Regions from separate parts of the Bartonella sp. OC68QHHN genome, predicted to be linked through region 1. Evidence: predicted binding sites of a transcription regulator. Region 1 holds the regulator's gene; each other region holds the start of a gene.
What was found. Region 1 encodes LexA, which represses DNA repair genes until DNA is damaged. Its sites were predicted from a motif close to TGTTCNNNNTGTGTTCNG; they were not measured.
Positions count from the first base shown of each region.

Region 2: the regulator LexA is predicted to act here: its motif matches at 2,441-2,458, upstream of ACFIJ0_RS06795 (ATP-dependent helicase).
Region 3: the regulator LexA is predicted to act here: its motif matches at 1,555-1,572, upstream of ruvC (crossover junction endodeoxyribonuclease RuvC).

Region 1 is NZ_JBHIME010000019.1:120,748-124,897, reverse strand. Features, by position in the region: gene lexA (transcriptional repressor LexA) at 1,154-1,867, shown strand; gene rimO (30S ribosomal protein S12 methylthiotransferase RimO) at 2,307-3,620, shown strand.
Region 2 is NZ_JBHIME010000058.1:26,799-30,948, forward strand. Features, by position in the region: gene ACFIJ0_RS06765 (MFS family transporter) at 1-413, shown strand, start outside; gene ACFIJ0_RS06770 (DUF2853 family protein) at 490-795, opposite strand; RNA gene ssrA (transfer-messenger RNA) at 892-1,248, shown strand; gene ACFIJ0_RS06780 (SspB family protein) at 1,431-1,967, shown strand; gene ACFIJ0_RS06785 (DUF4169 family protein) at 1,976-2,158, shown strand; gene ACFIJ0_RS06790 (ribbon-helix-helix domain-containing protein) at 2,169-2,420, shown strand; gene ACFIJ0_RS06795 (ATP-dependent helicase) at 2,542-4,150, shown strand, end outside.
Region 3 is NZ_JBHIME010000078.1:10,882-15,031, forward strand. Features, by position in the region: gene ruvB (Holliday junction branch migration DNA helicase RuvB) at 1-373, opposite strand, end outside; gene ruvA (Holliday junction branch migration protein RuvA) at 387-1,001, opposite strand; gene ruvC (crossover junction endodeoxyribonuclease RuvC) at 998-1,513, opposite strand; gene ACFIJ0_RS08395 (hypothetical protein) at 1,716-2,111, shown strand; gene ACFIJ0_RS08400 (DUF1465 family protein) at 2,751-3,269, opposite strand; gene ACFIJ0_RS08405 (OpgC family protein) at 3,482-4,150, opposite strand, start outside.

The sequences.
Region 1 (4,150 bases):
GAAGGGAACATACGGTTGACTTTTCATTTGGTCAACACTTTTTGGAGAAAAATATGATTATTTTCTTCAGTTATCAATAATTTTCCGTTTTCTTCCCTTTCTTCATCATTGCATAGGTACTCTTTAATCTTCTACTTGAAGTCTCAATAAAGGAAAAATTTCACTGCAAAATATTGCATAGATTCGAAGCGCTAGAATTATAAGACCCCCCTTCCCCTCACATGGGTTATTGAGAATAATGGGTAGAGAAGAAAAAATACCTTTGACTATAATATTATTTTTATATTTTAGTTTTTAATATTTCAAATATGAATACAGCTTTATAAAATAATATATTGGTTTATAATAATTTATCATTTTATCACTTGAGTGAGAGATCTCAAATACTGTATGCTTCTCCCATTTCAATTTTTTTTACATTGAAACAATAAAAAGCATTTTCTTGACTGATACAAGTGGGAGAATAACGCTATAAAAAAGAAATGAAAATACCTTTTATGCCTCCTTTCAATAACCAAAAATTATCGCAACATTCGGGTTCAGCAAAATAGTATATAGCATTGGCACGTTAGACCTGAAAGTAGGAGAATGAGCAACAATGGCATTTTGATGGTATGATTTTTATTCATGCATAATGAATATATAACGAAAGCCAATTTATCCTCCCGAATGACTATAAATTATGCTCACTATTACAGCTGTAGATAATTTTACTAAAAAAGCAGAAATAATATGCAAAATGATTCTAAATACCCATAGAGTATTTTAAATATATAGAATGCCTTCTAATTAAATTTTTTATATCAGAAATTACAAAATACGTAGATATATTTTTAGAAGAAAAGGATAACACTGATCATAAAATCTAGTGTTAGATAATTCAGTCAGAGCTATAAAGTATTTTTATAACTTAGTTAATATTAATGTAGTTATATAATATATAAATAGTAATTTAATAAAATTTTTAAAGTAATTATTTATATAAATAATAATGTAAATATGTCTATAAATAAATACATTGATTTATTAAATTAACTTATAAGATCAAAAATGAAGAAAATAATTTTGATTTGGCGAGAAAAAATTGTAAAATTGTTATATATACATGCATTTTTACTTTACTCATTTTTTATTATTTTGATTGGAATATTGAATGCTAACATGTAAACAATATGAGCTACTCTTGTTTATTCATAACCATACAAAAGAAACTGGTGTTCCTCCTTCTTTTGAAGAAATGAAAAATGCATTAGAACTTTCTTCAAAGTCTGGTATTCATAAGCTCATTATAGCTTTAGAACAACGAGGGTTTATACGTCGTTTGCCCAATCGCGCTCGTGCAGTGGAGGTGATTCGACTCCCTGAGAAAATAACATTTAATCTTTCTTTAGCACGTAAAATTTCTCCCAGTATGATAGAAAAAAAGAAAAGGGAAATATCAAAAAGCTTGAGTAACCTTGATCACTTTGATGAAGAAGAAAAAAAAAATATCATCATACCTATTATGGGACGTATTTCTGCGAGTGTGCCTACCTCTGCTATACTGCAACAAATAAACACCCTTTCTCTCCCACGCGATATGGTTAATACAGGTGAGCACTACGCATTAGAAGTTAAAGATGATTCTATGATGGAGGCCGGTATCCTTGATAAAGATACGATCATTGTAAAACGTCAAAATACAGCAATAACAGGTGAAATTATTGTTGCGTTTATTGATAAAAAAGAAGCCACATTAAAACGTTATCGACGCAAAGGAGCTTCTATTGCATTAGAAGCCGCAAATCCTCATTATGAAGTACGTACATACGAATCCGAGCGTGTAGAAATACAAGGCAAACTTACCGGACTTATTCGCAAATATTAAAAATAAACTTTATAGTACGCGATAGATATCGCAATAAGAAGCTGTTGAGTATTTTTTTATTGTGCCACACGCAATTGACTTCCTCTCCACAGCCAAAGAATGCCCCCAATTCGGTCTATAAACAATCCGGATCCTTATCGAGCAGGTTTCACTTTCCCTTCCATCCATGTCTTTCACTTACGAAAGGCATAACAAGTAAGCTTTAAAATATTCACCACGTACTTTATAAAAGAACTTGAATACTTTGAAGAAAGCAGCCTTATCGCCCTCAATGACGGAATTTTACGATATAATAAGACAAAATTGTATGCATGCATAAAAACATATAAAATTTTGTAGAAAAAAATAAAATAACTTTGTAACAGATTGTAAAATAAAAAACATTATTTTTAAGTTATAAAAGCGTAACTCAATCATTCATAGTAATTGTAGGATCATCATGGTAGCACCTCGTATTAGTTTTGTCTCCCTCGGATGCCCAAAAGCACTCGTAGATTCTGAGCGAATTATTACAAGCCTTCGCTCTGAAGGGTATGAAATTTCACGTCAACATCAAGGAGCTGATGTCGTTATTGTGAATACCTGTGGTTTTCTTGACTCGGCAAGGAGAGAATCATTAGCCAATATTGATGAAGCTCTCAAAAAAAATGGAAAAGTTATTGTAACAGGGTGTCTTGGTGCTGATCCTGATGTTATTCGCCAAACATATCCTAATGTATTGGCTATTACAAGACCGCAAGCTTATGAAAGCGTTATAGAAGCTGTTCATACAGCAATTCCTCCTGTTCATGATCCTTTTCTTGATTTAGTTCCTCCCCAAGGTATTCGTTTAACACCTCGCCATTACGCCTACTTAAAGATTTCTGAAGGATGCTCTAACCGGTGTAGTTTTTGTATCATTCCTACTCTGCGTGGTAATCTCACTTCACGTCCCATCAGCGATGTTCTTCGTGAAGCTGAAAAACTCGTGCAAGCGGGTGTAAAAGAACTTTTGGTTATTTCACAAGATACGAGTTCTTATGGTATTGATCTTAAATATCTCGAAAATTCTTGGAAAGATCGTACAATCAAAACGAAATTCTTTGATCTTTGTCGCGAACTAGGCGATATGGGTATTTGGATACGTATGCATTACGTTTATCCTTATCCCCATGTTGATGAAGTTATCGAACTTATGGCCGCAAAAAAAATTCTTCCTTATCTGGATATTCCTTTTCAGCATGCATCACCAGCTGTTTTGCGTCACATGAAGCGTCCTGCACTCATAGAAAAAACAAACCGTAGAATTGAAAAATGGCGAAAAATATGTCCAGATCTTACTTTGCGATCAACATTTATTGTTGGTTTTCCTGGTGAAACGAATGAAGATTTTAATATACTCCTAGAATGGCTAGAAGAAGCAAAAATTGAACGCGCTGGGTGCTTTAAATATGAAGAAGTAAAAGGAGCCGCTGCAAATGATTTGGGATTAGAAAATATTCCTGAAGAGGTGAAAGAAAACCGCTGGCATCGTTTTATGGCAAAACAACAACAAATTTCTACACATCTTTTAAAGAAAAAAATTGGGAAAAGACTCCAAGTGCTTATCGATGAAAGTCAAGGAAAAGTTGCCAAAGGACGTAGTCAATACGATGCTCCAGAAATAGATGGTGTTGTCCATATATCATCACGACGCCCATTGCGTGTTGGTGAATTTGTCAGCGTTAAAATTGAACAGTCGGATGCCTATGATCTTTATGGTGTAGCAGTTTGAAAATTTAACTTCTTCCCTCTCCTCAATGAAGAAGATTTCTATCAGCATTGGTTTATAAAAAGATCGGCTACTCACAATCGAGCTTGATCATTTATGTAACTCACTTCATGAGAATTTACGAGAAATCCTTGCCCTGAATGTTTGCTATACATTCCAAAAAGATCAAGCAGTTATATATTCTCTTAGTTTAATGCCTTAAATGAGCCTTAAATGATGTGACGGAGGCACAACAGAATAAAATAAAATCCATAATGTTTACCATTTTTACTTAACAAAAGAGCAAATCAACAATTGTACTATTTTCCCATTTTTCATATTGCGACAGTCATTGGTTAGTGAAAGGAAACTTTTTTCAATAGTGTTTTATGCACACAAGAATTTCCTTTGTAATATGCGAGCGGATGTTTTTTATGGATGCAATATAAGAGAATTTGAAACAAAACAATCTTACGGTATTTAAATTAAAAAACAATAAATTATCATTATAAATAAGTATCTTACCTTAAGCTCTTTGAACTTATTTTTTTAAA
Region 2 (4,150 bases), on a different contig from region 1:
TAGCTGATAAAATTGGGACTAGAAATTTACTGATCCTTTGGAGTGCACTCTCTACTCTCTTCACGATTCCTGGACTTCTCATAATCGGTCACGCACATAATCCATGGATTGCGCTATCAGCCATTATTGGAATACTCTGTATTATGAGCATGTATACATCCATCTCTGGTGTCGTAAAATCAGCAATGTTTCCCTCTTCAGTACGAGCACTGGGAGTTGGTCTCTCTCATGCTATTGGCAATGCATTATTTGGTGGTTCTGCCGAATACGTAGCACTTGGATTAAAAAATATGGGACATGAATCACTCTTTTATTTTTATGTAATCGGCATAATGATCATTGCATTCATTGCCACCCTCTTTATACCGGATATGAGCAAAGGAGGATATCTTCAAGAAGACGAAACCAATTAAGCCTTTGATGCTAAACAAAAAAGCCCAGAACTCTCTGGGCTTTTTTTATTGAGCAAAAATTGAATTTTAAAATTATTTAAATTTTATCAAGTGCGTTTAATTGTTTGGCTACCAAATAATAGAAAGTCATACGACTTTTTCTGTGATCTCCAGACATCATTTCTGCAACTTTTGACACAGCCATTTTAGCCCTCTGCTCATCAGCGCCTAATACATCTTGAACCCATTTTTCAACGCGTTCTAACTCTTTTGGATCCGATGTAGCAACAAGTGATGCATCCTGTTTTTTCATCACTAAAGCTAAGCGATGACGAAGCCTTTCTATTGCAGCCTCATCGGGACTTTTATCATATAATTTAATATCTGCTAGATCATTGGTCATTTTGCTCCATCTCCTCTCCAAGAATTAGCGACTGTATTTTACAACCGCGTTATACAGCTTCATAAATAATTAGAGGATTTAAAATATTAACAACCCCCCCTTTTCTAAAGACCGTTCTTCATCTATATTTAAAGGGCTGACTTGTCAGCTATGGTAATAAATGGACAATGAAATAAACTCATTGGACCCGGGGGCGGTACCCGGCGCCTCCACCAAAATATAATAAGCGAAAATTATACTTTGGTGGGGGCGAAATAGGATCGACAAGGGCGTAAAGATTGCTCTTTTACTCGGCATAGTACCACCGTTATCGGACTAAATGAGTAGTTGCAAATGACAACTATGCGGAAGCACGTCTCGCTGCTTGATGCAGTGTGAATGTTTCAAAATAAGTCTTAAACCGTCGCAGGTTTAAGCGGGGTTCGGAGGCACCTGGCAACAGAAGCCTTCACTTTTTTAAAATATTATTGATTGATCTTTCAGGTATTATCAGACATTATTTACCATAGAGTTTCGTATTTATTCGACTTATTGAGGTGCATCGTAGACAAAATACTGCTAATTTTAAAATATATTTTATCACACATTATCAATACGCCTCATTCTGCTACGTGAAATAAAAGGAATAAACTTCGATGGTTAAAGATCAAATCCGTTACGATATTCTCGTTCAGGATGCGCTTCGTGGAGTTATCCGTAAAGTTTTATCGGAAGTTGCTAAAGCAGGTCTTCCGGGAAATCATCATTTTTTTATAACTTTTTTGACGAATGCTCCAGGTATTAAAATTTCTCCTCGGCTAAAAAATCGCTATCCCGAGCAAATGACAATCGTCTTACAACATCAGTTTAGAGATCTCAGTGTTTCAGAAACAGCTTTCGAAGTAACCCTCTCCTTCAGGGAAATAACCGAAAAGCTGGTGATTCCTTTTACTTCCATTCAGGTCTTTTATGATCCTGTAGCAGCATTTGAAGCAGCATTTGATCTGCCCTCAAATCTTACCTCTGGAGAAAGTGAAAATACCTCAACTACGCCCATTACCCTATCAAACAAACAAAAAAAAGAAAACACACTTCCAAAAGAACAAAATTTCAGTACAGATAAAGGATCTTCAAATAATGATACAAAACAAAGTGCTGATGTTGTCTCGTTAGATTCTTTTCGGAAAAAATAATTTTTCTCATGACTGAATTGATTAATCTTCGCCAATTTCGAAAACAAAAAAAACGTACAGAAAAATCTCTTCGTGCTGAGCAAAATCGTTATCGTTTTGGACGAACAAAAACTGAAAAAAATTTTGAGCAACATAAATCTTTAAAAACGCAAAAATTTCTTGATCAAAATCGTTTACGAAACGACGAATAAAGGTGGGAAAATGCACGAAAATAATTCTATCGATTGGTCAAAAGTCATTCCACGAAAGATATCCGTTCGCGTTGATGGACACGCAACAAGCGTCTCTTTAGAACCACCATTTTTAGATATTCTAAAAGATATAGCACGCAAAAAAGGACAATCTTTAGCCTTTATTATCACTGATATTGATAGCAAAAGACCACAACAAATCAATCTTTCGGCTTCGTTACGCGTTTATGCCCTTCAAAGCGTTCTCACCCAACGCCTTTAATGTTTGTGCTTATTTTTTTACGTTCTCTTTCTGTTTATTCAACTGAAGCTGTTGTGACTTTTTAAAGAAAAGTTTTTTTAATCTAGAACTTCAATGAAAAAAAGACTAAAAAAGAGATATAATGAGTAATTTTTTTGATCACAACACACCTTTCTTTGAAGAAGATTCCCCTCCAGATCATGATAAGAAGAGCTCTGGTTTTTTCTCCCATACTCTAAAAGAACAAAAATCATATAACACAGACTATTTAGAACAACTCAATCCAGAACAGCAACAAGCTGTTATGAATACTGAGGGGCCTCTTTTAGTTCTTGCAGGTGCTGGTACAGGAAAAACACGCGTTTTAACAACCCGTATTTCTCATATTTTACGCTCTGGGCTTGCCTCTCCTCAGCAAATACTTGCTGTCACTTTCACCAACAAAGCAGCACGTGAAATGAAAATACGTATTGGTGAACTTATTGGAGGAGTTGTTGAAGGTATGCCTTGGCTTGGAACTTTTCATTCCACTGGTGCTAAAATTTTACGCCGTCACGCAGAGCTTGTTGATTTAAAGAGAAACTTTACTATTCTCGATCACGATGATGTTCTTCGACTTTTAAAACAGCTTATTCAAGCTGAAGGATTAGATGATAAGCGTTGGCCCGCACGAAACCTTGTCATGATGATTGATTCTTGGAAAAATCAAGGACTTTCACCAGAACATATCTCAAAGAGTGATGCTCATTCCTTTGGCAACGGCATGGGACGCGAACTTTATCACAGTTATCAAAATCGATTAAAAGATCTTAATGCTTGCGATTTTGGCGATCTTCTGCTTCATTCTATCTCCATCTTCCAACATAATCCAGATATTCTTCGCGAATATCATTCTCAATTTCGCTATATTCTTGTCGATGAATATCAAGATACAAATACAGCACAATATCTCTGGCTTCGCCTTTTGGCACAACATCCTCAAGGTCAACATGTTAATCTTTGTTGTGTTGGCGATGATGATCAATCCATTTATGGATGGCGTGGCGCAAAAGTTGAGAACATATTACGTTTTGAAAAAGATTTTCCTTCTGCCAAAATTATTCGTCTAGAACGCAATTATCGCTCAACATCCCATATTCTTAAAACCGCCTCCCATCTCATTGCTCATAATGAAGAAAGACTAGGCAAAGTCCTTTTTTCTGCACAAATAAAGAGTGAGGAAGAAAAAGTAAAAATTCATTCAGCATGGGATTCGCAAGAAGAGGCCCGTGCCATCGGAGAAGAAATTGAACAAGCGCAAAAAGCTGGTCATTCATTAAATCATATAGCTATATTAGTGCGCGCATCATTCCAGATGCGTGAATTTGAAGATCGCTTTGTAACACTTGGTCTTAACTATCGCGTCATTGGTGGTCCTCGTTTTTATGAGCGAAGGGAAATACGTGATGCTATGGCTTATTTACGTGTTGTTGTCCAACCTGCTGATGATTTAGCTTTTGAGCGTGTTATTAATACACCGAAACGTGGCATAGGCGATACAACCCTGCGCATTCTTTATGAGAGTGCGCGAGCACGTGCTGTTCCTCTCTTTTCTGCAGCCGCTGACATCATTGAAACAGATGAGTTAAAGCCTAAGGCACGCAGTGCATTACGAAGCCTTATTGAAAACTTCCGCCGCTGGCAAAATATGCTTCAAGACACTCCTCATAGAGAACTTGCCGAGATCATCCTTGATGATTCTGGTTATACAA
Region 3 (4,150 bases), on a different contig from region 1:
TTTCCTCAATCGCTGGATTTAAGCGATGAATTTCATCAATAAACAAGACATCACGTTCTTCGAGATTGGTCAAGAGAGCGGCTAAATCTCCTGCTTTAGCGATGACCGGCCCTGAAGTAGAGCGAAAATTAACACCTAATTCTTTTGCCATAATCTGTGAAAGCGTTGTTTTTCCTAACCCCGGTGGTCCTACAAACAAAACGTGATCCAGCGCTTCTTGCCGCGTTTTTGCTGCCTCAATAAATATTTTTAAATTAGCCCGTGCCGCTTCTTGACCAATAAAATCATCGAGAACTTGTGGTCTTAAGGAACGATCTGGATCGTTAGGAAGGGGGGCGGGACCCAGAAGGCGTTTATCTTCATCTTTATGCATTGTTACCTTGGTTTTAAGTAGGAGAAGAAAGCAATTTGAGACTATGGCGGATCAAAAGAGCAGAAGAAACAGTTTCCCCCTCAATAGCGTTCATCGCAAGAGCAAGAGCACAAGATGCTTGCTCCCGTTCAAACCCTAGCTTCATCAACGCGGAAAGCGCATCATGCGCAGGTTGATTGGTCATCTCACGCTGAGGAACCGAAACAGTCTTGACCGCTTGTTCAAAGGGGAGAGTTTTACTTTTCAGTTCACCTACAATTCTTTCACTGACTTTTTTACCAACGCCCGGCGCTCGACTAATCATCGCAACATCGTTTAAGGCAATAGCTTGTGCGAGTTCATCTGGCGATAAAGTCCCCAAGATTGCCAAAGCAACCTTTGCCCCTACTCCAGGAACATTTTGTAGAAGACAAAACCATTCCTGTTCAGCTCTTGTAGCAAAACCAAAAAGGCGGATTGCTTCTTCACGAACATGCGTTTCAATAAAGAGGCTTAACGCCTCCCCAATAGAGGGTAAAGAAGGACGGAGCCGATTGGACACAAAAACAACATAGCCCACACCGTGAACATCAAGAAGGATATGATCATCAAAGATATGTTCAAGAGTGCCCTTTAATTTGCCAATCATATCGCCATCCTTGCCTGATAAGATCGATCAATACTCTTACGATGCATGCTATGACAAAGAGCAAGAGCAAGAGCATCAGCCGCATCACTGCTATCAAATTCAGCCCGTGGGAGGAGAACTTTTACCATCATATGGATTTGTTCTTTAGCACCATGTCCAACACCAATAACCGATTTTTTCACTTTGTTGGGCGCATATTCAAAAACAGGAAGATTTGCTTGCGCAGGAACCAGCAGTGCGATTGCACGCGCTTGCCCAAGTTTTAAAGTTGCTGTAGCATCTTTATTGACAAAGACATGTTCTACAGCGGCTTCATGGGGCATAAATTGATGCATAATCTCTGCAAGACCTTTGTGGATCTGACATAATCTGGAAGCCAGCTCACACTGTACATCAGAAGAAACCGTCCCTGCTGCAATAAACTGAAGACGATTACCTGCAACATCAATAACGCCCCACCCTGTACGCCGTAATCCGGGATCAATGCCTATAATACGAATCGTCTCTGCCATAAACTACAGTCTATACACTTTTCCCCCTTGTGAATAAAGACAAGACCACAAAGAAAACAGCAGCACAAGACAAAACCAGTCAAAAGATGGTCATGTCCCCCAATTATAACACGCAACGCACAGCATCTTTAGGAGCATACTTTATGAAGCATAACTGAAATCAATCAAAATCTTTTGTCTGCACATCACACGTGGGATTTCCGTGTGGAATGAAACTGTACAAGAAAAAACTAAAAATGCCTCTAATGAACTGTCTCAAATGCCAAGGGTATCGCAACATTGGGGACTGGCAAATATGATGATGCTGCTGGCTTGCTTCTTTGCAAGCGTAAAGATGAGGAGGCTCAATGGATGTGAACAAGAACTGAGAGGTGTTTTTGAATATGCCCATTACACCAAAATGACATTGCATAAAGGGGGACATTTCATGGAGCACAGGGAGCCCCCATGGGACATTCATTATATGGCACTTTATTCTTTTATTCTGGATGTTTTATTTTACGTGAGGAAAATAACTTCCATTCAAAACAAGAGAAGCCCAAAAACTGAAACAATGTGTATCATCCTCTTTAACAGACGCTTTACAGCAACTTTATAGGCATAAATTATAGAGCATAAATAAATTGATGTACAAGCCCCCTGCTCTATCTTAGCGCCTGATCATTATCATAGCCAAAACAAAATCACACGATATATCAACAGAAAGTGTTCTATATGCAATCAACTGAAGCCGATTTTCACAAGACCAACCATACCCCATCCCATGCCATAATTCGAAATCAATACCTCTAAGCTATAAGCTCAAGATATTTCCTACGCTCAAATAGAAATTAGACAGAAAAAAGCACTCTAGATTGGTTTTAGTTATGAAATTTTGGTTGTAAAAAATGGGTATACTGCTCTAAATATCGCAGAAAGAAACAAGGAGCTATTCTTCTCCGAACACCCAAAAACTGTTTTCAGTAATTCGATTTGTCTTCCCACCGGATTATCATCACTCAAGATACAGCCGCCCCTTATTTACCAGAACGCTTAAATTACAGCCGCATATCTAAAAGAAAAAAATGCATGCTCCTAAAAGCAATGAATGAGAAACAAATTGGCGGAAAGTTTCTGGTAATTCGTGCCAATAAAAGGGAAAAAAGTTCTAATGCTGGTGTATGAAGTGACACTTTTACAATTCCTTTTTTATTTGTTCTGATGACATTTCCCCTTCACGCAAAGCAAGGAAACACCTCTAAGAACCCCCAAAGGCTGTTTTGAGCAATTCGATTTGTTTTCCTACTGGATTATCATCTTCTAAGGCACAAGAGGCTGCAGTTTCCCACCCAGCACGCATATACTTTATGCGCGCTTCTAAACGCAATGAATGAGAAACAAATTGGCGGAAAGTTTCTGGCAATTCATGCCAATGAGGAGTTTCAAGTTCCAATGTCGGTGTATGAAGTGACACTTTTACAATTTCTTTTTTTATTTGTTCTGATGACATTTCCCCTTCGCGCTCTGCCCGAAAAAGAAGGAGTTGAGAAGCGATTTGCATAAGTCGTGTACTTAAATACATCGCTTCTTTCGCATAGATTGCAGAAACTTCTGCCGAAAGGGAACGTGCCACTAATTTCCCTTCTGAATCAATATACGCTGCGGTTTTTTCAATCAGCGCCATTGTTTCTTCATAGAGACGATTAAAAGCATTTTCAAAAGCATTATGCTCAATCATGATAATAGGTTCATCATATGGACGTTTATGTACACTCACGCTTTTATACTCCAAGTATCAGCACAAAATTACACCACTCAACGAACAGAGTATTAAAAAGTTTCTTTTGTTGCTGTATAGAACGCTTTTTTTAAAAACTGGTACCTCTTTTAATTTTTTTGCGCAACGCGCTTTTTATTCTAAGGTTAACGCATCCAACAAACACTATAGGACCGTTTTTCTTATAAACGGATCAATTTTCTTGAAAAAGATCACTGCCACGATCGCCGTTTTTCACAATAATAAGCGACTCCAAATTGCAGAGCAATACCCGTTATTATTAATAAGGTATCGGAAAAAAGCGTTCCTGTCATCACTGTTTTTATAATTTGTCCAAACATCGCCAAAATGGTTCCCGTTATAAAGACCGGTAAACTATGTTTTCCTAAGATTGCTAAAGGATGTTTCTGAGAGACATAAAACCATTTATTGATGCACGGTAAAGAAAGAATGAGAAAGGCTAATGCAAGAACATGGAGTAAACGTGGCAAGCTTAAAAAAGTTTTATTAAAGTTCATCAACGGAGAAGACCAGCCAAGCCACCCCAAAATGCCCCACCAGTTTAAGCGAACCCATAACAGCGCCAACAAGAGATACCCTATCGCACAAACAATCCAAAAAGACTGAAAAGCGATTGTTTTTCCTTGTTTAAGCGCTAAAGTACTGGTCAATCCTATGACAAACAAGAATTGCCAAGACAAAGGGTTTAAAAACCACTTTCCCTCTAAAGGATAAGAAGGAGGAGCAATTTTATAAAATCCGCAGATAAGATACAGCGTAAGCGAACCTACAAGCAGCCACTTTATCTGTTTACAACTCAAATAAAGGATAAAAGGCGCAAAAAACATCAAAACGATATAAAGTGGAAGAATATTATTATA